4 regions of the Rahnella sp. ChDrAdgB13 genome follow, and region 4 is predicted to be linked to each of the others. Evidence: predicted binding sites of a transcription regulator. Region 4 holds the regulator's gene; each other region holds the start of a gene.
The links. Region 4 encodes Fur, which represses iron uptake genes when iron is present. Its sites were predicted from a motif close to ATAATAATGAGAACNACTATCAA; they were not measured.
Positions count from the first base shown of each region.

Region 1: the regulator Fur is predicted to act here: its motif matches at 5,421-5,443, upstream of J8X26_RS14820 (TonB-dependent receptor domain-containing protein).
Region 2: the regulator Fur is predicted to act here: its motif matches at 6,014-6,036, upstream of J8X26_RS10280 (Nramp family divalent metal transporter).
Region 3: the regulator Fur is predicted to act here: its motif matches at 2,248-2,270, upstream of feoA (ferrous iron transporter A).

Region 1 covers NZ_JAEMGT010000052.1:4,748-12,465, reverse strand. The annotation lists gene J8X26_RS14840 (paraquat-inducible protein A) at 1-355, opposite strand, end outside; gene J8X26_RS14835 (DUF3313 domain-containing protein) at 378-1,040, opposite strand; gene dctP (TRAP transporter substrate-binding protein DctP) at 1,268-2,305, opposite strand; gene J8X26_RS14825 (hypothetical protein) at 2,463-2,654, opposite strand; gene J8X26_RS14820 (TonB-dependent receptor domain-containing protein) at 2,831-5,203, opposite strand; gene J8X26_RS14815 (TetR/AcrR family transcriptional regulator) at 5,629-6,240, shown strand; gene J8X26_RS14810 (siderophore-interacting protein) at 6,416-7,228, shown strand; gene J8X26_RS14805 (tannase/feruloyl esterase family alpha/beta hydrolase) at 7,466-7,718, shown strand, end outside.
Region 2 covers NZ_JAEMGT010000031.1:46-7,763, reverse strand. The annotation lists gene J8X26_RS10305 (multidrug/biocide efflux PACE transporter) at 1-75, opposite strand, end outside; gene J8X26_RS10300 (LysR family transcriptional regulator) at 209-1,096, shown strand; gene J8X26_RS10295 (alpha-keto acid decarboxylase family protein) at 1,085-2,743, opposite strand; gene mgrA (L-glyceraldehyde 3-phosphate reductase) at 3,094-4,083, shown strand; gene J8X26_RS10285 (DUF2502 domain-containing protein) at 4,243-4,659, shown strand; gene J8X26_RS10280 (Nramp family divalent metal transporter) at 4,737-5,966, opposite strand; gene J8X26_RS10275 (NupC/NupG family nucleoside CNT transporter) at 6,383-7,570, shown strand.
Region 3 covers NZ_JAEMGT010000012.1:50,785-58,502, forward strand. The annotation lists gene feoB (Fe(2+) transporter permease subunit FeoB) at 1-1,746, opposite strand, end outside; gene feoA (ferrous iron transporter A) at 1,840-2,064, opposite strand; gene J8X26_RS04910 (Tex family protein) at 2,478-4,808, opposite strand; gene greB (transcription elongation factor GreB) at 4,928-5,401, opposite strand; partial or broken gene J8X26_RS04920 (MG2 domain-containing protein) at 5,674-7,718, shown strand, end outside.
Region 4 covers NZ_JAEMGT010000081.1:9,017-16,734, forward strand. The annotation lists gene glnS (glutamine--tRNA ligase) at 1-1,541, shown strand, start outside; gene J8X26_RS19490 (OprD family outer membrane porin) at 2,011-3,423, shown strand; gene chiQ (ChiQ/YbfN family lipoprotein) at 3,437-3,778, shown strand; gene fur (ferric iron uptake transcriptional regulator) at 3,919-4,374, opposite strand; gene fldA (flavodoxin FldA) at 4,691-5,218, opposite strand; gene J8X26_RS19510 (methyl-accepting chemotaxis protein) at 5,630-7,294, shown strand; gene ybfE (LexA regulated protein) at 7,361-7,642, opposite strand.

The DNA.
Region 1 (7,718 bases), on a different contig from region 4:
CCCAGCCGAGCAGCAAAATTTGCAAACACGGGCAGACAATCATCAGCAACGCCACCGGGATCGCCAGCGGCGACGCATAGCTGTGTGCCAGCGCCATCGCGGTTTGCCATAGCGTGGCCGCCTGCGACTGGCCGTGGAAGCCGATTTCCAGCACCGGAAAAACATTGGCGATGATAAAAAACAGCGCCACCGTGAGGGTGAGCGCGAACCATTGTTCCAGACTCAGCCAGCTTCCCCGATACAACACCGCCCGGCAGCGCGGGCAGTATGCGGCCTCGCCGGGCCGCACGGATTTTCGGGTATACAGGCTGTCGCAGTGTTTGCAGATGATTTGCTGCGGATAGATTTTCATCATGAGCCCTTTCTGATTCAGCCGGTTATTTCAGCTGTTCCTGCAACTGATCCGCCCCTTTCTCCAGCCCGGTTTCTGCCGCACTCAGCGCGCCAAAAGTCGCCCCGATGTTCAGCGAGTTCGGGTACTGGCGTGAAATATAGGATTTGAGCAACTGATTGGTCGGCGCATCGTAGATTTCCACCGCATAACTCACCGAGCCGGTAAACGACCCTTGTTTGCCGCGGATTGACTGCACGATGTTGTACGGCCCGCCCATCAGGTCAAAGCGTGTGAACGTGCCGACAAACGGCGTACTGGTTTCCGCGCCGGTCAGCGTCAGGCGAATGCGCAAGGTTCCCGGCGTGATGGCGTTGGTCAGCGGGAACCGTTCCGCCATGCTTTTGCCGAAGACCTGCTGCATATGCGCCGCCAGTTGTTGTTTTTGTTCAGGAGAAACGTCATCAAACTGGGCATCTGCTCCCTGATAAATCACCACCGGATCCACAATGGCGCGGGAATATTTATTCCAGTCGACCGGCGTGTTGTAGCTGAAAGCGATATGCCCGGATTCATCCTGCGTGTCAGGTTTCATCCGGGAAGAAGAAGTGACCCCGGTGTAGGGCACAGGCTGGGTACTCGCGCACCCCGTTAATAAACCTAAAGAAATCAAAGCTGCCAGCGGATAGCTGTTTGTTAACGCAGACATACGTCTTACCTTCTTATGAAAAAATGCAGCGGGATGTCGGTTTACTTTTTCATTAAACCGTACAGTACGGTACATTTATGAGGTAAGACAATTCTCCTGTCAAGAAAATGTACAGGTGGGTTCAGTTATGAAAGTAAAAAAGAGGAAGTGTGGCAAATAGCGGTTTGCGGGGAAGGGCGAACAAACGGGTTCCGGCAAAGGTGGTCACCTCTGCCGGAGCGATTTAATTACTTCATCTCATCTGCCAAAATTGCGCGGACTTTTTCCAGCACCGGAACCGCCTGTGTCACGCCTGCTGCGGTTTGCTCTTTTGCCCACGCGGCCTGAATCTCCGGATAACGGCTCACCGTTTGCCAGTGTTCCACTTCGCTGTGCTGAAGTTCGCGGACGTTTGCGCCGTCTTTGCGCAGCCCATCCAGCTGGTTTATATAGCCTTTGTCCATCACCTGACCGGCAGTTTTGTAGGCAGTTTCTGCGGCGCGGTGAATGGCATCCTGATCGGCTTTCGCCAGCCCGTTCCAGACCTTTTCATTCATCACCAGCAGATAAACGTGGCCGAGCCACAGCTCGCGCGAGACTAAAACCTCCGGTGCCATTTTCTGAATTTTCAGGTCATAACCGCTGTCCACGTTGACCATAATGCCGTCCAGCGCGCCGGTCTGAAACGCTTTCACCGTTTCCGGGCCCCACGGCATCGTGACTGGCTTCGCGCCCGCATTTCGCAGAAAATCCTGATGCCAGAAACTCGCTGAACGCCACGTCGTGCCCCGGATATCTTGCAGATTTTTCAGCGGATTCGTGCTGAGAAACGCCACCGGATAACCGGTGCCGAAGAAAATGTTCACGACGTTTTCGTGATGTAACTCGGCAGGAAAAGCCGGAATTTCGGCGTAAACGCGGCGGAAGAATGCAATCTGTCGGTCACCGGTCGGCCCGGCGGGAAAGCTTTTAAAAATCTGATGCAGCGGCAGATCTTTGGCCGCGTATTCCGGCACAACGGTGCCCATATCCGCTGCTGAACCCTCACTGATTACGCTCAGCGCGTTATAACCGGTCGCCCGTTCGCTGCCCCAGTGCGCGTTAATTTTCAGACGACCCTGTGATTCTTTTTCAATCGCCGGGAAGAAAACGTCATTGATGAAGCGGGTGCGCGTGCCACCCAGCGGTTCATGATCGGTGTAGTTCAGCAGGGTGGTGGCGTTTACGCAGACGGGTGACAGCAACAGGGCGAGCACCAGCGCGAGCGGTTTTTTGATTAATTCCATGTAATCTCTCAGTGAAATGATGATGAGGAAAACAGGGAGTCTAGTCGTTTCCCGGTGTGGGCTGTTGTGCGCGGCAACCATTTATTTGCTGATAATCAGACACAAAAGCGCCTCTGCGAAAAGCGACAGGGGCGTTAAAAAAACATCTCAGAAGCCATTACGGAACGGCACCCGGAATATGCCCCTGCATATCGACACGCATGACACCGTTGGTTCGACGTTGCCCCGCAGCCGGCCAGATACCGGCATATTGCAACAGGGCAATCACGTTGCAGGCGGACTGTTTCTGAGCATTATTTGGCAGATAAATATGGGGGAATGCAGTCCCCTGAGTACGGGTAATCGGCATTCTTTTATTTCCTTTCGCTTTGGGACAGCATGGATGGAAATTAAAAACTAGCACCCGGGAAACGATGAAAAAATCTGCCAGATGGCCGTGGGGTATTGGCCATAACCTGCATCTTGAAACATAAAAAAGCGCCATGTTTTCACATAGCGCTCAGGTTTTCGGTGATGAATTATCGCTTAGAAATCGACATTCACGCCCAGCTGGAAGCTGCGGCCTGGCATCACGGCCAGCGCTTTGTTGTATGCATCCTGATTGGTGGTTTCAGTCAGGTTGCGGCTGCTCAGGTAATCCCAGTACTTACGGTCGGTGATGTTATAGACGCCGCCGCTGAGTTTTACGTTTTTCGCCACTTTCCAGTAGGCCGTTGCATCAAGCAAACCGTAGCCAGGAACATTCATGTATTCCGTGGTGGAATCCGTGATCGGTGTACCGGCGTTGGTGTAGCTCTGACGGTTGGTCGCTTCGGCTTTTTTACCTTTCACGAAGGTTGCAGTCAGCGCCGTACCGTAGACACCTGACGGATCATCCCATGCCACACCGGCTACAAATTTCATTGGCGGAACGCTGTCGATATCAACGTATTTGTCACCCGCGTAGCTGGATTTAGATTCACCCTTGGCGTAACCCAGTGCGAAGCTGGTGCTCAGACCGTCAACGCTGCTGAACCACGTACCGTAGTTGATTTTAGTGCTCAGATCGCCACCGTAGATAAACGCTTCATCGCGGTTTTCGGCCTGATAAATCGTATAAATATTGGAAGGCACGTTGGTGAACATGCCCGGGCTGCCTGCGCGGGTGTAACGGGTGTTAGCGATGAAGTTTTTGTACGTGTTGTAGAACACGGCCGTTTTAAAGGTCACGCCTTCGGTCGCTTCACCTTTCATGCCCCATTCGAAGTTGTTGCTGGTTTCGGTTTTCAGATTGGTATTACCGATCAGCGCATATTGCTGAGAACCGGCATAAGAAGAACCGAGGTTCCAGGAGCCGTAAAGCTGGCTGGCATCCGGGAACTGTGCGCCGCGACGGTATTGCAGGTAAGTCATCAGCTTAGGCGTGATGTCATACGTGAATGCCAGTGATGGCAGAACCTGCGTATCGGAGTTGGCTTTACCGTACAAAGTAGAAACCTGGCTTTCAGACACGGTGCTGTTAGACAAATCGGACAGGTCTGTCGCTTTCGTATTCTGGTACGCCACACGCACCGCAGGCACGATGCCGAAGTTATGGCCGTCGAGGTCAAACTTCATGGTGTCTTGCAGGAAGCCGCCGAGAACGTAAGAACGGCTGTTGGCTTCCGGCTGCATGATGGTGGTGTAAACACTCTGGTTCGGGCTTTCGCGGAACGGACGTTCAGTGTTAGAGATGCGACCGTTGATCCCGGCACTCAACTCGTGGCGACCCAGCGTTTTGAGCCAGCTGGTTTCCGCGCCATAGGTGCTGACGTCGTAATCGGAATAGACGTTCATCATCTCTTTGCTGGCGTTCGGCATGTACGTGTTGTCATGCGCCTGGGTGTACTGGTAATAGACTTTGGAGACCACGGCGTCAGCGAAATCGTTGAACGGTGTCCATTCGTCTTTCAGGCTTGCGCCCCAGCGGCGGGTGTTACTTTGCTGCTGTGCGGTACCCAGAATGGAGCTGCCAGCGCTGTTCCACGCGTCGTAATGGGTGTGATTGATTTTCTCGTAGTAATCGAGCGTGCCGGTGAATTTATGTTCGTCGTTTGGCTGCCAGATACCGGACGTCATGATGGCGTTAGAGTGCCAGTTCGCCGGATAAGCGTCGTGCGTCCCGCTGTTGTTGCTGGTTTCCTGACCGTCGCGGCGGCTGATCGCCACAAGGCCACGCAGGGTTTCGTCACCGGCAGCGGCAGTAATGCCGTTGTGCCATGAACGGTCTGAAGAATCATAATCAGACTGGTAACCGAAATAGGTTTCTTTGCCCGGACGCAGGTAATCGTCTGCGGTTTTTGGCAGGAAGGAAACGGCGCCGCCGATGGAAGTGTTGGCGCGTTCGGCTGACGTTGCGCCGGATTCGATATCCACCTGGCCGTAAATATACGGGTCGATGTAATCACGGCCGATGCCGGATGTGCCTAAACCAGCGCGGCTGGCGTAGCTGCGGCCGGTAGCACTTGGCTGTGGAATGCCGTCAACGTCGATGCTGACGCGGTTGCTTTCCAGACCACGAATGTTATAGCCGGTGTAACCGCTGCGGTCGAAGCCGCTTTTGCCGTTGCCGGAACCGCCACTTGAGCCGGTCGCGGTGATCAGTGGCTCATAACGCATGATGGTACCGAAATCGTTACCGCCACGTTTTTGCATTTCAGCCGCAGTGATGGTGGTTTTTGAGCCCGGCGTTTTATCCGGCAGGGTCTCGGTGACGGTCATCACTTCTTCATTGTTCTGTGCCAGATCCTTCGCACTGCGCACCACCGGTTTCTTTTTGATGGTTTCTGTAGATTGCGCTTTGTTCTGTGCCAGATCGGTGTTGTCTTTAACGGCTTCCGCTGCGTTTACGTTAAAGGTGGTGGTGAGAATCGTCCCCATGAAAATGACGTTTTTCACCAAACCCTGCTGTGTAAAGGATTTGAACATTTGTTTTTAGTCCTGCACTAATTTTTTTAAGTTCTGCTCGCATTTACTGCCTTTCGACAAATTCAGACGCGCTTGTCATCTGCTTTAATCTTCCGTGAAAAAGCCGTTGTCCTTATAAAATATGGGTTTAATTACAGTCCTTACCCATTTCAGCTTTGTGCGAATGATAATGATACTGATAATTGTTATCAACAAATTGGTAAATAAAAATGCGCTTCTTAACGAAATCTTTGCACTTCGTTCTGAAAAATGGGCTACGCGGGTCGCTTTACAAGGCACAAACCCGTCGTTAGAGTGGGGACATCAGGGAACTGTACTGTACAGTTTCGCCGCGACGGTTTTTGGCCGTGGCCGTAATAGCAACGTCAGGAGGGAAGATGAAAGTCCGCACCGAAGCCCGCAGGGAGGCGATTATCGATGCCGCAGCGCAATTGTTTCAGGAAACCGGTTACGAACGCGCGTCAATGAATGAGCTCGCCCGGCGTCTCGGCGGTTCAAAGGCCACGCTCTACAGCTATTTCCCGTCGAAAGAAGAGTTGCTGGTGGCGGTGGTGAAAGCCTATGCCACCGGGCATCTTTCCGACGCCGTCAGCGATCTGACCCAAACGTGGGCGGATGCCAATCTTGAAACCATCCTCACCCGTTTTGGTGAAAGAATGTTGCTGGTGCTGACCAATGATGTCTCCGCGCTGGCGGTGTATCGCATGGTGATCGCCGAGTCCGGGCATTCCGAAATCGGCACGTTGTTTTATGACGCCGGGCCACGGGAGAGCGTCGATATCCTGGCAAAATTCCTGGGCAGTGCGATGGAGCGAGGGCAACTGGCGCAGGCCGATGCGCATCTGCGCGCCTTACAGTTTCTGGCGCTGGTGACGGCGCAAACCAACACGCGCGTCTATCAGCGTAATCCGGCACCGCTGGAAATTGCGGAAATCCGCCAGATGGTGAGCAGCGCCGTCGATATGTTTTTGCGCGGCGCGGTGCGTTAATCCACCCGGTGCGTTCTGCTGCACAAACCGCCAACCGGCCTTCTTCACGATGGTCGGTTTTTTTTTGAAGTCGTTGCATAAAATATTACTAAGATATATCTTTCACTGAATTGAGAATCATTCACGTCCTGAGCGGGCTCGCGATGATAAGTTTCGCCACCTTGAGAGAAAAAATATGGAACACAAACGCACTGAATCTTCCGCCGCCAACCTGCCGGTGCGCGTTAAGAACGAACTGGTTTTCCGCCACATCACGGTAAAAAGCGCGGAAACGGTTTCCGGCTGTTTTAAACGCATTGTACTGAGCGGTGACGAGCTGAAGGGTTTTACGTCCCGCGGTTTTGATGATCACATCAAACTGTTCTTCCCGGCAAATCCGGGCGACATGATTGTTCCGCCGACCGCCACAGAAGACGGCATTGCCTGGGGCGAAGGCCCGCGTCCGGTTAACCGTGAATACACACCGCTGCATTTTGATGCGCAAACTAACGAACTGACGCTGGATTTTTATATTCATGACGGCGGTGTGGCCAGCGAATGGGCCGGCAATGCCAAACCGGGGGATAAACTGATCATTGGCGGGCCGCGCGGTTCCCTGATTATTCCGACGACCTACCGGTGGCAGCTGTATCTTTGCGATGAAACCGGTCTTCCGGCAGTAAAACGCCGCCTGCGTGAACTGAAAGAGGCGGCTGTAAACGCAAAAATCACCGTACTGGTGAAAGTGAAGGCCGTGAGCTGCATCAGTTATCTGGATGAAGAAAAAGATTTCAACGTCGAGTGGATCGTCAGCGATGAGCATAATGGCTATCGCGAAGATGATGCGGTTGTGCAGAAATTGAAAAGTCTGATGCTGCCTGAAAATGACTATTACGTCTGGGCCACCGGCGAAGGGAAATTCGTCAAAGGCCTGAGTGATTATTTCACCGAAACCCGCGGGCTGGATGCAAACTTTGTCCGCTGCGTGGCGTACTGGCATGCGAAATAATTTTCTGCGCCGGAACTGATTTACCCCTGTCAAGCGTGACGGAATATTTTCCCGCAGATAACAGAACGTATTTTCCCTGTTATCTGCGGTTTTTTATTTCAGTCGCTACAAATTAATACTTTGTTGCAACTGCCGCGCAAATCATTACGGCAGCCGCCCTGAACGCCATTATTTATTATTTCTGCCATCATTATAATTCTTATGACAAATTCTGAATCTTTATTCAAAGGAATGGTTATGAAATTAAAAAGCCTCAACGGGCGCTGGCGGGCGCTTTGTCTGTTACCTCTGCTGTTAACCGGATATTCCTCTTTCAGTATCGCTGCTGATCCCACTGCACCTGCGCGGGAGGTCGTCAGACCGGTGATGTCCTGCGCAAAACTTGCCGACGTTTCGCTGACCGACATTGGCGGCGAAGGCAGCCGGATCACGACCGCCAAAGAAATCACCGTGAACGGCGCACCGGCCTGTGAAGTCGATGGCAATTTGC
Region 2 (7,718 bases), on a different contig from region 4:
CGTCTCGAAGCCGACGGCATGAAAGATGCGCTCGCCCAATGTTTTCTGAGATGAATTGCGTGTTTGCTTAGACATAAAAACCTGCCTGATTCCTGATAATTAATGGGTGACGGTTGTCACAGGCGGGCATTATCATCACTAAATAAGATGGATGAAAGATAGTAAGTATCGATAAAGTAGATGGATTGAAATCACAGGAGAGTTGTTTATGCGCTATTCACCGGAAGCCCTGACGGCGTTTGTAGAGGCGGCCGACGCCGGATCTTTCTCCGCCGCCGCGCGCAAATTGCGCAAAAGCCAGTCGACGGTCAGCACGGCGATTGCCAATCTGGAAGTGGATTTAGGCGTAACGTTGTTTGATCGCCAGAGCCGCCATCCGGTGCTTACGCCCGCCGGACAGCGCGTTCTGAGCCACGTTCAGGCCATTCTGGCCGCCAGCGAGCGCCTTGATGAGCTGGCCGTGCGGTTATCCACGCAGCCAGAAACCCGCCTGACGTTTGTGCTTTCCGATACCTATCAGCCGACCCACCATGAAGCGCTGCTGCGCCGGTTTGAGCAGCGTTATCCGGATATCGAATTTGAATGTCAGATTGCCGAAGATCAGGACGTCATCGAGCTGTTGCAGTCAGGTCGCGCGCATATCGGCATGGTGGAAGCCCAGGCAAGTTATCCGCCGGATATTGGCGCGGCGCGTCTGCCCGAGCAGACGGATATGTCGATTTTTTGCAGCCGTGAACACCCGCTGGCGAAAATGGAGAGCCTGCAACCCGAGCAGTTACACACGTTTCGCGAGCTGTGTTTACAGCCATACAGCCGTCGTGAAATGCCGCGCGCGCAGGGCCAGGTGTGGTCAGCGCCCAGTTATCTGATGCTTTTGGAAATGGCGGAACAGGGATTTGGCTGGGCGACGCTGCCCCACTGGCTGGTGAAACAGTTCGGGCATGACAAACTGATGACGCTGCCGTTGCGCGGCTGGCCGAAAAAGATTTCCGTGGATGCGGTGTGGAGTAAAAATAATCAGCCCGGCCCGGCGGGAAGCTGGTTCATCGACCAGCTGATTGACCCGCCGGAAACGGACGACGATTTATTGCCCTGAATTACGTTTCGCCAGCGATTTTGTCACCGAGCTTAACAGTTCGGGGATATCCATTTTCGGCAGAACCACTTCAATCCAGGCCATCTGGCGATGCGCACCGGCTTTTTCGATCGCCTCTTTCAGCGCCTGAGGAGAATCGGCCCGCGCGGTGAAAACATCATTGCCGCCAAACGCCGACGGGAACTGCGTCCAGTTCCACTGTGCGATGTCATTGTAGCGCTGCGTTTCGCCGTGGATCGCCCGCTCAACCGTATAGCCGTCATTATTAATGACGAAAATCACTGGCGGCAAACCATAGCGGATCGCCGCGCCCAGCCCCTGCAGGGTCAGTTGTGCAGAACCGTCGCCGATGAGCAACACCACGCGGCGCGCGGGAGCCGCAATCTGTACGCCAAACGCGGCGGGTAGAGTGAAACCAATCGAGCCCCACAATGGCTGGACGACAAACTGGCTATCTTCCGGCAGGTTCAGCGCCGCCGCGCCGAAACATGCGGTGCCCTGCTCGGCGACCAGAATATCGCCTGGTTGCAGGAAATCCTGAATCTGCTGCCAGAATTCGTATTGCCCGAAATGTCCTTCGTGCGAGGCAGGCAGTGCCGTGCGTTTCACCGGGTAGGGTTGCCAGCCGGAAGCCAGTTCCGCGGTCAGGCGATGCAGGACGCTGACGGTTTTAGCCATCGGTAACTGGTGGAAAATCTGATCGCCCACGCGGGCAGAAAATGGCTGGAGATCAATGCATTTGCCGTCGGGGAGTTGCTGGGTAAATCCGGCTGTGATCGTGTCGGTAAATTTCACCCCGACGTTAATCACCACATCCGCGCCTTCAATGGCCTCGCGGGTTGACGCCGCGCTGCCTGCGCCGGAATAGGTTCCGGCGAAATTCGTTTGCTGCTCGTTAAACAGCCCTTTGCCCATCAGCAAGGTGGCGTGCGGCAGCGGCACTTCTTCCATCCACTCTTCCAGCGCGGCTTTGAGGTCAAAGCGGTCGGCAAGGAAATCTGCCAGCAGCGAAACGCGTCTTGCATCGCGCAACTGAGTTTCAGCGGCGGCAACAAAAGCTTCCAGAGAAGATGGCGAAAATGGCGGCTGACGCGCCGGGAGCGCGTGGGCTCGGGTTGTGACCGGCAACGCAGCGACGTCACTGGGCAGCAAAATATAGCCCGGACGTGAGTGGTAGATCACTTCTTCAATCACGCGGTCGATTTCAGACAGCGCATTTTCCGGCGTCAGCGCGGCTTGCGCGACGCTCACCGGTTGCGACATCCGCATGAAGTGGCCGAAATTGCCGTCGCCCAGCGTGTGGTGCATCAGTTCGCCTTTGCGCTGCGAGGTCAGCGCCGGTGACCCGACAATGTGGATCACCGGAACATATTCGGCAAAGCTGCCCGCAATGCCATTGAGCGCGCTCAGTTCGCCCACGCCAAAGGTCGTCAGGAGCGCGCCGATGCCTTTGGTACGCGCATATCCGTCTGCACCATACGCGGCGTTAAGTTCATTAGTACAGCCGACCCAGGTGATTTGCTGATGATTAATCACGCTGTCGAGGAATTTCAGGTTGTAATCCCCCGGCACGCCAAACAGTTCGGAGATCCCGCTAAATGATAAGCGGTCTAAGAGATAGTCACCTACGGTATAGATATTATCCATGACGATCCTCTGTTAAAAATAGAGTAAACAGTTAATCCCACTAGCCTAAGTATTACTCCAAACAGGGGAATAGGATATTTATTATTCGAAATAGAATGTGGAAACGCAGAGTTACAGCGTTGCACTGAGATCACGCAGGCGTCTTTGTTCAGCAGTTACGGTAATAGAAAAAGAATCCGGGATTTAAGCTGCTGCGCCTTTATTCATGCAAACAAGCGCTACGTAAACAGGAAATAAGGATTGTTCCGGATGTGATCTGAATATCTGGAAATGCTTGTGAAAGCGCATACACTAAAAGGGCTTTTTACCTCATTCTTACATGATTCATACAATTTAAAAGAAAGGTCTCTATGCCGTATTTAGCGAGTCCCAATCGTTACGAGAAAATGGAATACCGCCGCTGTGGCCAGAGCGGGCTAAAACTCCCTGTCGTTTCCCTTGGCCTCTGGCACAATTTCGGGGATAACGCTCACTTTGAGAATGGCCGGAAGCTTATCCGCCACGCTTTCGACCACGGGATCACCCACTTTGACCTCGCCAATAACTATGGCCCGCCTCCGGGTTCTGCCGAGCAGCATTTTGGCCGTATTTTGCAGGAAGATTTGCTGCCGTATCGTGACGAGCTGATCATCTCTTCGAAAGCCGGTTACACCATGTGGGACGGCCCTTACGGCGACTGGGGTTCAAAAAAATATCTGGTTGCCAGCCTGAATCAAAGCCTGAAACGCATGGGGCTGGATTACGTGGATGTCTTCTATCATCACCGCCCGGATCCGGACACACCGCTGGAAGAAACCATGGCGGCGCTGGATTTGATCGTACGTCAGGGCAAAGCGCTGTATGTCGGCTTATCCAATTATCCCGCTGCGCGCGCCAAAGAAGCCTTTGAGATCCTCAAACAGCTCGGTACGCCGTGCCTGATTCACCAGCCGAAATACTCGATGTTTGAACGTTGGGTTGAAGCCGATTTACTCGATACGCTGGCGGATTACGGCGTGGGCTCGATTGCCTTTTCGCCACTGGCGGGCGGCGTGCTGACGGACCGCTATCTGGCGGGCATTCCTGAAGATTCCCGCGCGGCCAGCGACAGTAAATTCCTGACCGCCGAACAGCTGACGGAAGAAAAACTGGCGAAAGTGCGTCAGCTGAATGACATTGCGCAGGCGCGCGGGCAGAAACTTTCCCAGATGGCACTGGCCTGGGTGCTGCGCGGCGATCGCGTGACGTCTGTGCTGATTGGCGCCAGCAAAACCGGGCAAATTGATGATGCGGTTGGCATGATGGCTAACCGTCATTTCAGCCCGGAAGAACTGGCGGCCATCGAAGCGATTTTAGTGTAAACGGTTACCCACCTGCTTAATAAACGCGCCTTTATGGAGTTTCCGTAAGGTTTCCGTTAAGGCGCGTAAATCAATCAAAACAGGATTGTAAGCAATAGAACCCGCCCCCTCTTCCCCTTATAACTGTCAGCATAAATTATAAGGAATCTGGGGCCGTCTATGATTAAGCCAATACTTCTCGGGACATTGCTGTTTGCTTTGCTGCCTGCCGCAGCGCCTGCTGTACAGGCCAGCAACTTTAGTCTCAATACACCCGGTCTTTCCATCAGCATTGGCGACCGTGACCGTCGCGGTTATTACTGGGATGGGTACGACTGGCGCAACCCGAGCTGGTGGAACAGTTACCGTGGTCACAATTATGGTCATCGTGGCCCGCGCGGGGATTACTGGGACGGCTACCGCTGGCGCGATCAGGGCTGGTGGAATCATCGCCATCCACCACGTCGTCCGATGCCACCGCCGCGTTATTATCATGGCGACCACGGACGTCCGCATTATGACCACGGCCGCGGACCGGATCGCGGTCACGGACACGACCGGGATCACCGCGGCGGGCATGGCGATCATCGCCATTAATTCAGTGAATGACACAAACAAAAACGGGACAGCGCAAACTGTCCCGTTTTTTATGGCCTGAATCTTTCAGCCGGATATTATTTCAGCATACCGATCAGCAGATAAAGGTTGAGGCTGACGACAATCAGCACGATGATGCGCCCCGCCCACTGCACGGTTTTGGTATTCACCATTTCGCCCATCAGGCTGCGGTTACCGGTAAACGCCAGCAGCGGCAGCAACGCCAGCGCAATCCCGAAACTCAGCAGTACCTGGCTCATGACCAGAATTCGCGTGGCATCCAGCCCCATCAGAATCACGATAAAAGACGGCATCATAGTGACCGTACGGCGCACCCACAGCGGAATGTAGAATTTAACAAAGCCCTGCATCACCACCTGACCGGCCAGTGTACCCACCACGGTTGAGGATAAACCGGCAGCGACCAGGCTCAGGCCAAATGTCGTCGCAGCGGCGTGGCCGAGCAGCGGTTGCAGCGTCAGATAAGCTTCATCGAGTTCACTGATCCCGCTGTGTCCGCTGAAATGGAACGCTGCGGCGGCGGTCGCCATCATCGCCAGATTAACGAAACCGGCGATAGTCATCGCGATACCGACATCCAGTTTTGTCGCGGAATAACGCTGCTCTTTCGATGCCTTACCGCCTCGCTGAGTCAGCGAAGAGTGAAGATAAATGACGTGCGGCATGATGGTCGCGCCCAACACACCGGCGGCCAGATAGACGGAATCGCTGGTGGGCAGTGCAGGGATCAGCATGCCTTTGCCCAGCGCTACCATGCTTGGCTGAGAGAAAAACAGCTCGACAATATAGGCGGCGGCCACGAACAGCAACAAACCGGCGATAACCAGTTCCAGCGGTTTTTGCCCGCGTTTTTGCAGACCCAGGATAATAAAGGTGGCAATCCCGGTGAGCACGGCGCCCTGAAGCAGGGTAACCCCGAGAAGTAATTTGAAGCCGATCGCCGCACCGATAAACTCAGCGAGGTCGGTCGCCATCGCGATGATTTCTGCCTGCACCCAGTAAGCCCAGACGGCAGGACGCGGGAAACGGTCACGGATGTGTTCGGCGAGGTTTTTCCCGGTGGCAATACCCAGTTTGGCAGACAAGAGCTGGATCAGCATTGCCATGACATTGGCCCAGACCACCACCCACAGCAACTGATAACCATACGAGGCACCGGCCTGAATGTTAGTCGCAAAGTTGCCCGGATCGATGTAACCGATGGCGGCAATAAACGCCGGTCCCATCAGTGAAAGCTTCATCTTTCTGGCTGCGCGGCCTGTAGATTCGGCCCGGCTGTTCAGCATAGTCAGTTAACCCTTACGATTGTTACGCTTACATAAATCATAGCTAATTGATAATGATTATCAAGTGCATTTAGAATGATCTGAGTAATTACTTTGATAGGCAGTAGCGTAAGCGGCAAAGTGTGAACTGAGTGGTTAATCATTCTGTGAGCTTTCATAAAGACTTACAGAACGCTTTTTCCTAAAACAGACATTTACTGGCCAGATTCAGAACGCATTACGGCACATGATAAAACTAGCACAAGAATGCTAACTGTGCTTAGTTTTATTAACATCTTGATTTTTTGTGTGATAGGCCTCGATTTGTTGCAATTCGTGTCTGTAATTTCTATATTTGCAAGCGACTTCACGTTTTAAATGTACGCGTTACATAAAATGTCCGTCGAAATATAGCCTGCCTCTAATTTGGAGCACCCATGTCCCGAATATTGCACTTTGTATTAGCGTTGGCCGTTGTCGCTGCACTCGCTTTACTGGTGAGCCGTGACCGGAAGAATATCCGTTTACGTTTCATTGTTCAGCTGTTGGTCATCGAAGTCTTATTAGCCTATTTCTTCCTGAACTCTTCAATCGGTTTAGGTTTTGTGAAAGGCTTCTCAGACTTGTTTGAGAAATTATTAGGATTCGCTGCGGAAGGGACCGGCTTCGTATTTGGAGGCATGAGCGATAAAGGATTAGCGTTCTTCTTCTTGAAAGTCTTGTGTCCGATCGTGTTTATTTCCGCACTGATCGGTATTTTACAACACATTCGCGTACTGCCTTTCGTCATCCGTATCATCGGTACAGTCTTGTCGAAAATTAATGGCATGGGAAAACTGGAATCTTTCAACGCCATCAGCTCCCTGATTTTGGGTCAGTCAGAAAACTTTATCGCGTATAAAGATATTCTGGGCAAAATGTCTGAAAAACGTATGTACACTATGGCAGCCACAGCTATGTCGACCGTTTCTATGTCGATTGTGGGTGCGTACATGACCATGCTGGAACCGCGCTTCGTTGTTGCTGCGCTGGTGCTCAACATGTTCAGTACCTTCATCGTACTGTCGTTAATTAACCCTTATAAAGTTGATTCAGAAGAAGACCTGCAAATCGGTAACACGCACCAGGGTCAGAGCTTCTTTGAAATGCTGGGTGAATATATCCTGGCCGGTTTCAAAGTCGCGATCATCGTTGCAGCCATGTTGATTGGTTTCATCGCTCTGATTTCCTGCCTGAATGCGCTGTTCGATGTGGTGTTCGGTATCACCTTCCAGGGCGTGCTGGGTTATGTCTTCTATCCATTCGCATGGATGATGGGCGTGCCAAGTCACGAAGCGTTGCAGGTCGGCAGTATCATGGCAACCAAACTGGTTTCCAATGAATTCGTTGCGATGCTGGATCTGCAAAAAGTGGCGACCGAACTTTCACCACGCGGCGTGGGCATCTTGTCCGTGTTCCTGGTGTCTTTCGCCAACTTCTCGTCTATCGGTATCGTTGCCGGCGCTATTAAAGGCCTGAACGAACACCAGGGCAACGTAGTTTCACGCTTCGGCCTGAAACTGCTGTACGGCTCAACGCTGGTCAGCGTGTTGTCAGCTTCTATCGCGGGTCTGGTACTGGCGTAGTAAGTAGCAACAGAACGACAAAGAAAGGCGCTCCGGCGCCTTTTTTTATGCCTGCAATTCAGGGAACCGAAAGGGAGATAGCAGAAAACAAAAAACCCGCCGAAGCGGGTTTCTTTAATATTTGGTGGAGATAAGCGGGATCGAACCG
Region 3 (7,718 bases), on a different contig from region 4:
TTTCGCCATCGCGCCGGTCACCAGGCCAACCGTCGCCTGCCAGTTATCGGCGTGCACGCCCATCGGTGCCAGCACCGGCGTCAGCACTTTACTGACCGAAGCCAGTGCGGAGTCATTGATGTTATCCACCGCCCGACCGCTGAAAGAGAAGCTGTTTAGTGCGCCGATAAAAATACTCGCAATCACAATGACTTTACCGGCGCGCAGCACGAAACCTTTCAGACGCTGCCAGGTTTGCAGTAACAGACTTTTCAGATGGGGAACGTGATACACCGGCAGTTCCATGACAAACGGCGACGCTTCACCGCGCATGATGGTGTATTTGAGCAGCAGGCCGGTGAGGATGGCGACGACAATACCCAGCAGATACAGTGAGAAGACGACGGACGCGCCGTCCTGCCCGAAGAACGCCGCAGAGAATACGGCGAAGATCGCCAGTCGTGCGCCACAGGACATAAACGGCGCCATCATGACGGTGATCAGACGTTCGCGGGGCGCATCCAGCGTACGGGCACCCATAATGGACGGCACGTTACAGCCGAAACCGACAATCAGCGGCACGAAAGATTTACCCGGCAGGCCAAGCGACTGCATCAGGCGGTCCATCACAAACGCTGCGCGGGCCATATAACCTGAGTCTTCAAGGAAGGAAAGGAACAGATACATCATGCCGATTTGCGGCACCAGCGGGAGCACGGTGTTGATACCACCACCGACGCCCTGAGCAAGGAAAATGGTCAGCCACTGCGGGAAGTGCAGGGTGAAGCCCACCCATTGCATCCCCTGAATGAAAATTGCTGCGGAGCCGATGTCGAAAATCGGTTGCAACGCGCCGCCGATATTAATCGCCAGCACGAACATCAGGTACATCACCAGCAGGAAGATGGGGACACCGAGGAAACGGTTGAGGATCACGCGATCCAACACCTGCGTCAGTTTGTTGGGCGCGGTGAGGTGCGAGTTACTGACGTCCGCGCACAGCGACGCAATGCTCTGATAGCGCGCGTCGGCAATCAGCAGCGCCGGATCTTCCAGCTTTTGCTCCGCCAGACGGGCTTTCACCTGCGGCAATAATCCCTGCGCATTACCTGCGTGCGTCTGGCTGTAAATATCCCCTTCGAGGATTTGCAAAGCCAGCCAGCGACGCTGTTGCAGCGCCATGTCCTGCGGCATTTCTGCGGCCAGCACGTCCACTTCCTGTTGCAGCACCGGATGATATTTCACGCGTTCAAGCTTTGCCACTTGCGGCAATGCGTCGATGGCGGCTTTCAGTTCTTTGATACCACTGGCGCGGGTAGAAACCAAAGCAATAACCGGACAGCCAAGGCGCGCAGACAGCGCCGGGATATCAATATTGATGTTCTGGATTTTGGCGATGTCGAGCATGTTCAGTGCGACGATGCAGGGCACACCAAGCTCGAGAAGTTGCAGTGTCAGGTATAAATTGCGCTCAAGGTTTGAGGCATCCACGACGTTAATCATCAGATCCGCGTCGCCGCTCAGAATGTAATGGCAGGCAATTTGCTCATCGAGCGAGGTTTGTTCGGAAATGGTGGTCAGCGAATAGGTACCGGGCAAATCGACCAGCGTAATCTGGTGATCTGCGGTGGCGAACTGGCCTTCTTTACGTTCGACGGTGACACCAGCCCAGTTCCCGACACGCTGGCGTGAACCGGTTAACTGGTTGAAAAGAGTCGTTTTACCTGAGTTTGGATTTCCAATCAGGCCAATAGTCAGTGCTTTCATACGTTCAGATCTACGTGTGAGAAAGGGAAAAAACGCGGAAAACCTTCAGAGGCCGCGCTAAACAATCTTGCAAAAAGCATTCATCAGTAAAAATCAGGCCAGGATCTCAAGCTTGAGCAGGTCGAGGTCTTTTTTGCGCACGACCAGACTGGTGCGGCGGGTTTCGATTTGCACCGGATCGCCCATCGGCGCTACGCGGATGATGTTGAAGAAAGACCCCGGAAGCATGCCGAGAGACAGCAGTTTCTGACGATAAGCCGGGCTGATTTCATGAGAAAAGCCGGTGATTTTGTAAGCACGTTTTGATTGAAGTTGCATAGTTCCTCGCGAAGCGTTCAGGCATTTATGGGGGCCGCGTGACAAATGTTACGCCGCGCTTCCATGCCCGTTGATCTCACTTAACTGCGATTATTGTGGCAAAAAGAACTGCTCAGAAATTGTCCCTGGTGCGAAATTGCCAGCCTTTGGCTGACGGCGTATTGAATACGCAAAGAAGTACAAACGAGAATAGTTATCATAATTAGTACGCGTGTGGAGACAAAAGAAAAGAGGTTGACCTCTTCACGGGTATCTCCACCGCGAGGCTATGCTATGCCTGTGGGACATCTGTTTTATTGATTTACCTCAGTGATTGATTCATTAGGATTGAGTTTAAAAAGTGTCGAAAAAAGATACATAAAAAAAGCCGCTGGTTATCAGCGGCTTTCGTTTGATAGGTGAAAAGGTAGAAATTAGCGTTTTTTACCCATCGCGGCGGCCAGCGCATCGGCCATCGCATTATTGCCCGCTGGCGCGGCATTGCGGCCCGCCGGTTTGTTGGGTGTATGACGTTTCTGATTGTCGCGTGACTCTGAAGCTGGCGCGGCAGAACGGCGTGCAGGCGCTTCACCCGGTTGTTCGTCCAGACGCATGGTCAGCGCGATACGTTTACGCTGCAAATCAACTTCCATCACTTTGACTTTAACGATATCGCCAGCTTTCACCACGGTGTGCGGATCTTCGACGAATTTGTTCGCCAGTGAAGAAATGTGTACCAGTCCGTCCTGATGAACGCCGATATCCACGAACGCACCGAAGTTGGTGACGTTAGTGACCGAGCCTTCAAGGATCATGCCCGGCATCAGGTCATTCATGGTCTCCACGCCATCGGCAAAGGTCGCGGTTTTGAACTCAGGACGCGGATCGTGCCCCGGTTTTTCCAGCTCTTTGATGATGTCAGTAACGGTCGGCACGCCGAACTGCTCGTCAGTGAATTCGCTGGCTTTCAGGCTGCGCAGCACATTCGAATCGCCCATCAGCTCTTTCAGCGCCAGCTGCGTCGCCGCCAGAATCCTTTCGACCACCGGATAGGTTTCCGGGTGAACCGTTGAAGCGTCCAGCGGGTTATCGCCGTGGTTAATACGCAGGAAGCCCGCGCACTGTTCGAAGGCTTTTGGCCCCAGACGGCTGACTTTCAGCAGCTGTTCACGGTTGCGGAACTGACCGTTTTCGTCGCGCCAGTTAACGATATTCTGCGCCATCATGCGGGTCAGACCGGCCACGCGGGTCAGCAGTGGAACGGACGCGGTATTGAGATCCACGCCCACCGCGTTCACGCAGTCTTCGACCACGGTATCGAGTTTTTTCGCCAACAGGCTCTGGCTGACGTCGTGCTGATACTGGCCGACACCTATGGATTTCGGGTCGATTTTCACCAGTTCCGCCAGCGGATCCTGCAACCGGCGCGCGATAGAAACTGCGCCACGAATGGAAACATCCAGATCCGGGAATTCCAGCGCCGCCAGTTCGGAAGCGGAATACACCGACGCACCGGCTTCACTCACAATCACTTTCTGCGCTTTTACCGCCGGGAACTGATTTTGCAGCTCGAGGAAGAAACGCTCAGTCTCGCGGGAAGCGGTACCGTTACCGATAGCCACCAGTTCGACATTATGTTTGATGCACAGCGCAGCAACCTGTTGTGCCGCCTTCGCTGCCTGACCGGTATGGGGATAAACGGTATCGATATCCACCAGTTTGCCGGTGTTATCCACAACGGCGACTTTCACACCGGTACGTAAACCCGGATCGAGGCCCATGGTGGCGCGCATTCCGGCCGGTGCGGCCATCAGCAAATCATGCATGTTGCGGGCGAAAACATTAATCGCTTCATCTTCGGCGCGTTCACGCACGGTACCCATCAGTTCGGTTTCGAGGTGCAGCAGCACTTTGATGCGCCACGTCCAGTTCACCACCACGCGACGCCAGACGTCGGCCGGGGCGTTGTTTAGCCGCAGGCCAAGATGGTCGATAATAATTTGTTCGGCGTAACTTTCTTTCGGCGGTTCGTCATGCTGCGGATCGGCATTCAGCGCCAGCTGTAAGACGCCTTCGTTGCGGCCGCGGAACATGGCCAGCGCACGGTGGGAAGGCACCTGAGAAATCGGTTCGTGGTGATCGAAGTAATCGCGAAATTTCGCGCCTTCCTGCTCTTTGCCATCGACCATGCGGGAGGTCAGATGGGCGTTTTTCCACAGGTAATCACGGACTTTCGCCAGCAGTGACGCATCTTCAGCGAAACGCTCCATCAGAATGTAGCGGGCGCCATCGAGCGCGGCTTTGGTATCGGCGACGCCTTTTTCGGCATCAACAAATTTAGCGGCGGTGGTTTCCGGCTCGTTCTGCGGTTCATTCCACAGCAGATCGGCCAGCGGTTCCAGTCCCGCTTCGATAGCGATTTGTCCACGCGTGCGGCGCTTCGGTTTGAATGGCAGATACAGGTCTTCCAGTTCGGTTTTGCTCAGCGTGGTATTAATGGCTTTTGCCAAATCGTCGCTGAGTTTGCCCTGATCTTCGATGGATTTGAGAATGGTCTGGCGGCGGTCTTCCAGCTCACGCAGATATCCCAGACGTGTGTCTAACTGACGCAACTGGGTATCATCCAACCCACCGGTGACTTCCTTACGATACCGCGCAATAAAGGGCACGGTATTACCTTCATCCAGCAGACGCACCACGGAAGCAACCTGCTCCGGGCGAACCTGCAATTCACTTGCGATAATGCGGCTCAGTTGATCATTCATAGGTCTGGTATCAGTTTTTCGTTAGTGAGTGACGTAAATACAGGGCACCGTTATACGATTTGAAGGCTGAAAATGCCAGCCGTCGGGACGATGTGCCTCACGTTTTGGGCGTTATCTGATTATTTGCCGTAGTCGATTTCATTGACGTACCAGGTCGCATCGCCGACCGGCGTGGTGACCACCAGACTGTCACCGACTTCCTTTTTCAGCAGCGCGCGCGCCATCGGGGAGTCGATAGAAATGTAGTCTTTACGGCCAAAGATTTCGTCATAACCGACGATGCGGAAACGCTTGATGTCGCCGTCGTCATTTTCCACTTCCACCCACGCGCCAAAGAACACTTTGCCGTCCTGTTGTGGCGAATAATCGACAATGCGCAGCTGTTCCAGACATTTGGTCAGATAGCGGATGCGGCGGTCGATTTCACGCAGGCGTTTCTTGTTGTACTGATAATCGGCATTTTCACTGCGGTCACCCAGACTGGCGGCCCAGGTCACCTTTTTGGTGACTTCCGGACGCTCTTCGCGCCACAGAAAATCCAGCTCAGTTTTGAGCTTGTCATAGCCTTCGCGGGTAATCAGTTTGGTCTTCATGTTACCTGTCGCCTTCCACACAGTTATCTTCCAATATCCTTCGCCATTGTTTCACACAATTGCGCCGCTGACAGTGCAGAAATTGGTCGAAAAAACTGTCGGGCTGCTACGCTTTATATGATGGCTTTTTAGTCGGATAGTTATTATCCTTCGCCGCGCTTCTTGCGAATTTTATATTCCGTAACACATTTCGCAATATTCTGAATTTCAAAATATTTTTCTTAAATATCACTTCAGATTATGGGTCATAGGGATTAGGGGTACAGTTACAAATGGATTTACTCAGATTCTTACTTCGTTTGCCTTTTACATTGATAAAAGGCCTCCTTCGCGCGATGGCTTTCATTTTAAGTCTGCTCGGGCGCGTCCTTAAACCTGTTGTCGGCAATATCGACTGGCGTGCGCCGGTCTGGTGGACGGCAATGTCCGGCTGGCTGAAGCGCGGATTTACGCGCATGGAAAGCGGTGTCGATAAACACCCGAAAGCCATCAGTCTGGCTATTCTGGTGTTGCTGTGCGCGGCAGGTGCGGGCGTTTACGGCTGGCACTGGTGGTTAAACCGTCCGCAGCCGATCGAACCGGCACCGATGGTGTATCAGGAAACCAGCGTGCGGGTCAGCAACCCGGAAGCGATTAATTATGCCGCGCAAAAAATTGCGCCTCAGCAGGCCATTTTTAATTTTAGAAATTCAGCTGCGCCGCTGACGGATGTCGGCAAAGTGGTCGAAAAAGGCATTTCGCTGAAACCGGCAACCGAAGGTGAATGGAAATGGATCAGCGGTTATACGCTGGTCTTTACGCCAAAAAATCCGCTGCCGATGGGCACAAAATACGAAGTGAGTTTTACGCCTGACGTACTGCTCGCGCCGCAAATCAAACTGGCGACCACGCGTTATGAATTCACAGCGCCTGCGTTCGATTATCAGTCCGGGACCGCCGAGTATTATCAGGACCCGCAGGATCCGCAAAAACGCAGCGCGATTTTCAACGTCAAATTCAATGCGCCGGTGGATGTGGCCAGTTTTGAGAAACAAATCTCTCTGGGCCTGAGCGAAGGGAAAGCCAAAACGGAATCCAAACTCAATTATTCCGTGGTCTACGACCAGAAAAAACTCAACGCCTGGGTGCATTCCGAACCGCTGAAATCGCTCGATCACGGCGGCTCTGTTCACATGACGATAGGCGAAGGCGTGAAGGCGTCGGTGGCATCAAATGCAACCACGCAGGCGCGTAACGTCTGGGTTTCCGTGCCAACGCTTTACAGCCTGGCCGTGAGTGACGCCAGCGCGCAGGTAGTCGATGCCGACGGCGCGAAAGGTCAGCGTGCGCTGATTATCGGGTTCAGCGATGCGGTGAAAGATAAAGATATCCGCCGCGCGGTAAAAGTCTGGTTGTTACCGCAGCACGATCCGAACGATTCAGACGCCGCAACCGGCCCGGACGATTACGCCAGCTGGAATGTGGACAGCGTCGAAAATAACGTGCTGGCGCAATCCACGCCGCTGAATATTCAGCTGAACGAAGCCGAAAGCGACTATCAGCCGCAGTTCAGTTTCCGCTTCGATGCACCGGCGCACCGCGCCATGCTGGTGGAGATCGACAATGTGCTGACGTCTTCCGGCGGCTATAAAATGCCGGAAAAAGTCTACCGCATTGTTGAAGTCCCGGATTATCCAAAGTCTCTGCAATTTATGTCGCAGGGTTCGCTGCTGTCGGTGAACGGTGACAAACAAATCAGCGTGGCCGCGCGTAACGTGCCGGGAATGCGTCTGGATATCAAACGCGTAATCCCGAGCCAGCTGCAACACATCGTGTCATTTAAAAGCCGTGAATATTCGTCGGCGGAATTTAACCGTCTGAATGACGAGTATTTTACCGAGCATTTCAAATATCAGACGGCGGTAAATAACGACAAGCCGGGTGAAGTGAATTATCAGGGCGTCGATCTTTCCCGTTATCTGTCCACCGATCCGAGTTCGCATCGCGGCGTATTCCTGCTGACGCTGTCGGAATGGGATCCGAAGAAGAAAGAAGAAAAACCTGCGACCGATGACGACGGTTATCAGTATCAGGATGACGATCAGAGCGAAGACGAAGCGCCGGTCGGCGATTCCCGCTTTGTGGTGGTTACCGATCTGGGGATTATTGCCAAGCGTTCGCAGGATAAAACCCGCGACGTATTTGTGCAGTCAATTCATAGCGGTACGCCGGTCAGCAACGCCAAAGTGTCGGTTATCGCGAAAAACGGCGTCACGCTGCTGACGCAAACCACCGGCGCTGACGGACATGTGCGTTTCCCGGCGCTGGATGTTTATAC
Region 4 (7,718 bases):
ATGCGAAGTCTATCTGCCTGAACTTCGGTATTGCGCAAGACTATCAGGGGCAGTGCAACCTGCGTTTTGACGATACCAACCCGGCAAAAGAAGACATCGAATTCGTTGAGTCGATCAAACACGACGTCCAGTGGTTAGGTTTCGACTGGAGCGGTGATATTCACTATTCTTCCGACTACTTCGATCAACTGCACGGCTACGCGCTGGAGCTGATCAACAAAGGTCTGGCTTACGTTGACGAATTGTCTCCGGATGAAATCCGCGAATACCGTGGCTCACTGACGTCTCCGGGCAAAAACAGCCCGTACCGCGATCGCAGCGTAGAAGAAAACATCGCGCTGTTCGAAAAAATGCGCAACGGTGAATTCGCTGAAGGCGCGGCGTGTCTGCGTGCAAAAATCGATATGGCTTCGCCATTCTTCGTGATGCGCGATCCGGTTATCTACCGTATTAAGTTTGCGGAACACCATCAGACTGGCAAAAAATGGTGCATCTACCCGATGTATGATTTCACCCACTGCATTTCCGATGCGCTGGAAGGGATCACCCATTCGTTGTGTACGCTGGAATTCCAGGACAACCGTCGTCTGTATGACTGGGTTCTCGATAACATCACCATCCCTTGCCACCCGCGTCAGTACGAGTTCTCCCGTCTGAATCTCGAATATTCCATCATGTCCAAGCGTAAGCTGAACCTGCTGGTGACGGATAAGATCGTCGAAGGCTGGGATGACCCGCGTATGCCGACCGTTTCCGGTCTGCGTCGCCGTGGTTACACTGCTGCGTCTATCCGTGAATTCTGTCGTCGTATCGGCGTGACCAAGCAAGATAACAATGTCGAAATGATGGCGCTGGAATCTTGTATCCGTGACGATCTGAACGAAAATGCGCCGCGCGCCATGGCTGTGATCAATCCGGTTAAAGTGATCATTGAGAACTTTACCGGTGAAGATGTGCAAATGGTGAAAATGCCTAATCATCCGAGCAAACCGGAGATGGGGACGCGCGAAGTGCCGTTCACCCGTGAGATTTATATCGATCAGGCTGATTTCCGCGAAGAAGCGAACAAGCAATACAAACGTCTGGTGCTGGGCAAAGAAGTTCGTCTGCGCAATGCGTATGTCATCAAAGCGGAACGCATTGAAAAAGATGCCGAAGGCAATGTGACGACGATCTTCTGTTCTTACGATATCGAAACGCTGAGCAAAGATCCGGCCGATGGCCGCAAGGTGAAAGGCGTGATCCACTGGGTTTCTGCGTCTGAAGGCAAACCGGCGGAATTCCGTCTGTATGACCGTCTGTTCAGCGTCGCGAATCCTGGCCAGGCAGAAGATTTCCTGACCACGATCAACCCGGAATCCCTGGTGATCGCGCACGGTTTCGTTGAGCCTTCTCTGGTGGCTGCACAGGCTGAAATCAGCCTGCAGTTTGAACGTGAAGGTTACTTCTGTGCTGACAGCCACTATTCCAGCGCTGAAAATCTGGTCTTCAACCGTACCGTTGGCCTGCGTGATACCTGGGAATCAAAACCCGTCGCGTAAGTCACCGATGAACGATTGTTAAACGCAGCTCCGGCTGCGTTTTTTTACGTCAGAAATTCACGGAATTTTCTTTTTCAGCGCGAATTAATGCATTTTTCATGTTTGCTTTTTAGGACTTTCCTTTCCGAATATCAGAGTGCTGAAACGTTTAAGTCAATACGATTTTTACTTAATTATCTGTTTTAGTTATCGATTGTCAGAGTCCACTGATTTAAACCTTCGCATTCCTCGTTTGTTACACTTTTTCATCTTTATGTGCACTTTGTCATACTTCAGCCATCAGGGTTTAATTACCCATTGATAATTCGCGTCGCGAAAAATACTCTTAATCCTGCTTTATACGGTTACGCCTCTGGCGACCGCTTTTAATACCCGTTTGGGTTTTGCACGTTTTTTTTAGTCAAAATGAGGAATTTCTATGCACAAGCACCTTAACAGGGGCAGGGGATCGGCTTACCTGAAACCTGTGATGTACACGCTGGCTGGCACTTTGTTGGGCGGCGGAATGATGTTCCCTGAAGAGGCCAGAGCGGCTGGCTTTATTGATGATTCGACGCTGACCGGCGGTGTGTATTACTGGCAGCGCGAACGCGACCGCAAAGATTTGAACAAAACCAAAGAAGAAACCCGCCCTGACGGCACAAAAGTCACGGTGAATAACCCCGATTACGATAAATACGCCACCAACCTTTCGCACGCGACCGCCAACCTGAACCTTGATTTCTCTTCCGGCTATGCCTGGGACATGTTCGGTATCGACGTCGCCGCATTTACCGCGATCGAATTAGCCGAAGCCAGCGACAGCGGCCACCCGAACGAAATCGCGTTCTCCTCCAAAAACCATGCGTATGACGAAGACTATTCCGGCGATAAAGGCGGCGTCAGCCTCTACAAAGCGGCCGGTAAATTCAAATACGGCGGATTCTGGGGCCATGCTGGTTACATTCAGCCCACCGGACAAACGCTGATCGCCCCGCACTGGAGCTTTATGCCGGGTACCTATCGCGGTGCTGAAGCCGGGTATAAACATGATTTTGGCGATCCGGGCGAACTGAGTTTCTCCTACATGTGGGCGGATGAATACAAATCGCCGTGGCATCTGGAGATGGATGATTTCCGCCAGAACGACAAGAAAACCGGTGTTTCCTATATCCACTCGCTGGGTGCGAAATACGACTTCAAAAATGATCTCGTACTGGAAGCGGCATTCGGTCAGGCAGAAAGTTACGTCGACCAGTACTTCGCCAAAGCGTCGTACAAAATTGATCTGATGGGCAATCCGCTCACCACCAGCTACCAGTTCTACGGTGCGGAAGATCGTATCAGCAACCAGAACGATCCGAACAGCCTGTATGACGGTCTGGCCTGGTTGCAGGCACTGACTTTCGGTTACACCACCGGCCAGTTCAACTGGCGTCTGGAAGGGACGATGGTCAAAGCTGAGGGGAATCAGGGTTATTTTTTACAACGCATGACCCCGACGTATTCTTCTTCTAACGGACGTCTTGATGTGTGGTGGGACAACCGTTCTGACTTCAACGCTAACGGCGAAAAAGCGGTGTACGCAGGTGTACTTTACGATCTGGCGAAATGGGATCTGCCGGGCTTCGCAGTGGGCGGTTCTTATGTTTACGCGTGGGATGCCAAACCGAGTACCAATCCCATCTATGATCAGAGCCAGCGCCTGAAAGAAAGTGCCTGGAGCCTTGATGCGCTGTACACCATTCAGGAAGGGCGCGCGAAAGGTACGCTGTTCAAACTGCATTACACCCAGTACGACAACCACTCGGATATCCCGAGCTGGGGCGGCGGGTACGGCAACATTTTCCAGGATGAAAAAGACGTGAAATTCATCGTTATCGCTCCATTCACTATTTTCTGAGGCCGCTATGTCGATGAAAAAATTACTGATGATTGTGGTTTCCTCCGTTGTGCTGGCAGGTTGTGCGCCAACCGCGGATCAGGCTCAGATTTCTCAAACGCGTGAGGCATACAGCGCGTGTATTAATTCGGCAGAAGGCAATCCGGACAAACTGGCCTCCTGTCAGGTATTGCTGAACAAGCTCAAACAGGAAAAAGCCCACCAGAAATTTGCGGAACAGGAAACGGTTCGCGTGGTGGATTATCAGCGCTGTCTGACGGCGCGTAAGACCGGTGACGGACAGGCGTATGCGGCGGATTGCGGCAAGATCTGGCAGGAAATCAAAGCCAATAACGCACCTAATCCGGTTAACTAAAAGCAGGGATCTGAAACAAGCATCATCATAGAACGCAAAACCCCGGCTTGCCGGGGTTTTGCGTTTTAACTCTCATCCTGGAACACAGACATAAAAAAACCGCCTTTCAGCGGTTAATTTATTCGGACTGACCGTGCAGATTACTGCGCAGGTTTGTCATTGTGCAAAGATTCATCTTCGCGGCAATCGCCCGCTTCACAGTGTCCGTACAGATACAGACTGTGGTTGGTCAGTTTAATACCGTGTTTCTTCGCAATCTCACGCTGACGGCCTTCAATGTATTCGTCGCGGAATTCAATAACGCGGCCGCAATCAAGGCAGATCAGGTGATCATGATGATGTTGCTGAGTCAGTTCGAAAACAGACTTGCCGCCTTCGAAGTTATGACGGGTGACGATACCGGCATCATCAAACTGGTTAAGAACACGGTAAACCGTGGCCAGACCAATTTCTTCGCCCATATCAATCAGTTGCTTATAAAGATCTTCCGCACTAACGTGATGACCTTCCGGCGCTTGCAGCACTTCCAGGATTTTGAGGCGCGGAAGCGTGACTTTTAAGCCGGCTTTCTTCAGTGCGGTGTTGTTGTCAGTCATGCGGATTCAGTCCTGTTACTATGTGCTAATCAAGTTGAGGCATGCAGCCTGTGGCATCGGCGGCACAAAAATTTGTCGTTTAAGGATTCTTCGTTTAAGGGAAGTGTGCCGATTCTCAAAAACGTAGCCTGTTAATAAAGATCACAAAATGCCTGTCACATTCAATAATGCAACGACTTGATCGATAGAAAAAACAGATGAACTCAGTGTACCTTGATACCACCGAAAGTTACAATTTTGTAGCGGTTAAATTGTTAATTTCAGTAATAGTTTGGCCCTTCAATTGTAGAATAAATCCTCAGGGCCAACAGGGTTTTTAGCCAATAATTTCTGAAAGGCTCAGTTCTTCTGTGATCTGTTTGACCCATGCATCAACACGTTCGTTGGTCAGTTCCGGCTGACGATCTTCGTCAATTGCCAGCCCGATGAAGTGCTTATCATCAGCCAGACCTTTTGAAGCTTCGAAGTGATAGCCTTCAGTTGGCCAGTGACCTACGATCACCGCGCCGCGAGGCTCGATGATGTCACGCACGGTACCGAGCGCATCACAGAAGTATTCGGCATAGTCTTCCTGGTCGCCGCAGCCAAACAGCGCAACCAGCTTACCTTCGAAATCTATCTCTTCCAGCGTCGGGAAAAAGTCGTCCCAGTCACACTGCGCTTCACCGTAATACCAGGTTGGAATACCGATCAGCAAAATATCGAATTTTTCCAGATCCTCTTTGCTGCTCTTCGCAATGTCATGCACCTCTGCAACATCTTTACCCAATTGCTTCTGGATCATTTTCGCGATGTTTTCGGTGTTACCTGTATCGGATCCAAAGAAGATACCTACTACGGCCATAAGATTACCTAACCTCTTGTTCTTAATGAAGTGCTCTGCATTGCAGGCAATAATAACGCAGATGATAGCAAACTCGCGCGGCGGAGAATATGTTTCAGCTCGCCTTCTTAACTGGTGAATAAGTTTATCGGGCAATCTTTTTAAGTGTTATCGCCTTCGTGTGCTTTTAATAACCTCAAACTTATTGAGGGCAAAAGCAAAATTAAGAAATAATTCCCGCCACTCCTTAAGTTTGCCCGTTGAACGCCGATAGATGATGCGAGAGGAATCTCAACATAATAAAGAAATCGATGCCCGGAGAGGTGTTCAAAACATGTCCGGGGGCAAACGCCTGCTGGCTACCTGTCTTGATTCTCCGCATCCCCGTCAATCCTCAGACCAGAAACAGTCCTGTTTCGAGAGAGGCATATCGTGCAGTTTTTAAAAAATATTACCATCAGGGCCGCATTATTAACGATTCTGGGCATTTTTTGCGTCATGTGGGCGAGTGTGTCTATTTACACCGTCACCTCCCTGAATACGCTGACTCAGAACACCCAAAACAGTACCGAACTGGTCAACAATATGGCACTGATCAATAAAGGAAATGATCAGTACTTTCGTACCGTGACACGCTTAAGTCGTGCCGTGGGGCAGCTCCAGGCGGATCCGTCAAAAGGGCAGGAAATTTTTGATACGGCAAAACAGTCACTCGATGGTCTGTCACAGGCGCTGGCGAGTTTCAAAACGGCTCCGCATCCGGGATTAGATGAAGCGTCAGTTCAGGAACTGGTCTCCAGTTGGGAAAGTCTGGTCGCGCAAGGCGTTACGCCGTTATATTCAGCGGCCATCGGCAAAAATTTCGATGCCTATAATCAGCTGGCGAACGATACCGTTCCAGCGCTGAGCCGCAATTTTGGTGCCTCAATGACGAAAGTCAGCGGGCAGATTGCGGTCGATTTCGAGGCGGCGCAGACCAAATCAAACCATCTGACTTATTACAGCAAAGTTATTCTGCTGACGGCTTTTTCTCTCGGCCTGCTTATTTTGCTGCTGACCGACCGTTATCTGGTGATGGCACTGGTGAAACCGCTGGATAAAATCCGCGATCACTTCGCCGTAATTGCCAGCGGCGACCTGACGCATTATCTGGAAGAGTTCGGCAAAAACTGCGCGGGTAAACTGATCCCGTTGCTCAACGTTATGCAGTCCAGTCTGGAAAATACCGTTCAGACCATCCGCAACTGTACCAACCACATCTATCAGGGCGCGTCCGAAATCTCTGCCGGGAATAATGATTTGTCTTCCCGAACCGAAGAACAGGCGTCTGCACTGGAAGAAACGGCAGCCAGTATGGAAGAACTGACGGCAACGGTAAAACACAACGCAGACAATGCCCATCACGCGAGCCAGCTGGTGATGGAAGCGTCTTCTACCGCGCAAAAAGGCGGTAACATTGTGGCTGACGTCGTCAGCACCATGAAAGATATCTCCGGCAGCTCGAAGAAAATTGCAGAGATCACCTCGGTTATTAACAGCATTGCCTTCCAGACCAACATTCTGGCGCTGAATGCCGCGGTAGAAGCCGCGCGGGCAGGCGAACAAGGGCGTGGATTTGCGGTGGTTGCCAGTGAAGTCCGAAATCTGGCCCAGCGCAGTGCGCAGGCGGCGAAAGAAATCGAATCACTGATCAGTGAATCCGTATCCCGCGTCGACAGCGGTTCAAAACTGGTGGAAAACGCCGGTCAGACAATGAACGAAGTGGTGCGTTCAATCACCCATGTCACGGATATTATGGCGGAAATCGCTTCGGCGTCTGATGAGCAAAGCAAAGGCATCAGCCAGGTTGCGGTAGCAGTCACACAAATGGACAGCGTAACGCAGCAAAACGCCGCACTGGTGGAACAGGCTTCACACGCGGCGGTTTCGCTGGAAGAGCAGGCTGCATTGCTAAACAACGCCGTCGCGACGTTCAAACTCAAAGACAGCATCACTAATGTCGGAAAACGACCCGCCAGCGTGGTTTCTCAGCCGTTGTTACGGCCTGCAACCGGTGTAATGACATCGAAAAGCAGTGCAAACTGGGAAACGTTCTGAGATGAGAGTTAAGGCGTAAAAGGAAAGAAAACAGGCGGATAACCGGGAGGTTATCCGCTTTTTTTATCAGCCTTCCTGACCGTTAAGATGCGACAGCAACATCTCTTCAATCAGTTCGCTACGACTGATATTGCGTTCTTCTGCCAGCTTATTGAGGGTATCAACAGCATCGGCGTTCATTTTCAGCTCTACGCGACGCAGACCGCTCGCTTTATCGCGGCGTAACTGGTTGCGCTTGTTGATCCTGAGCTGTTCATCACGGGAAAGCGGATTAGTTTTTGGACGCCCCGGACGGCGGTCATCTGCGAACAGATCAATCGTCGTGCGATCCAGTTGTTCTTTTGCCATAGGTAGCGGTACAACCAGGGAAGTTTTTACATCGGAAAACGGCAAGCCGATTCCTGACGAGCGTTTCACACATTTC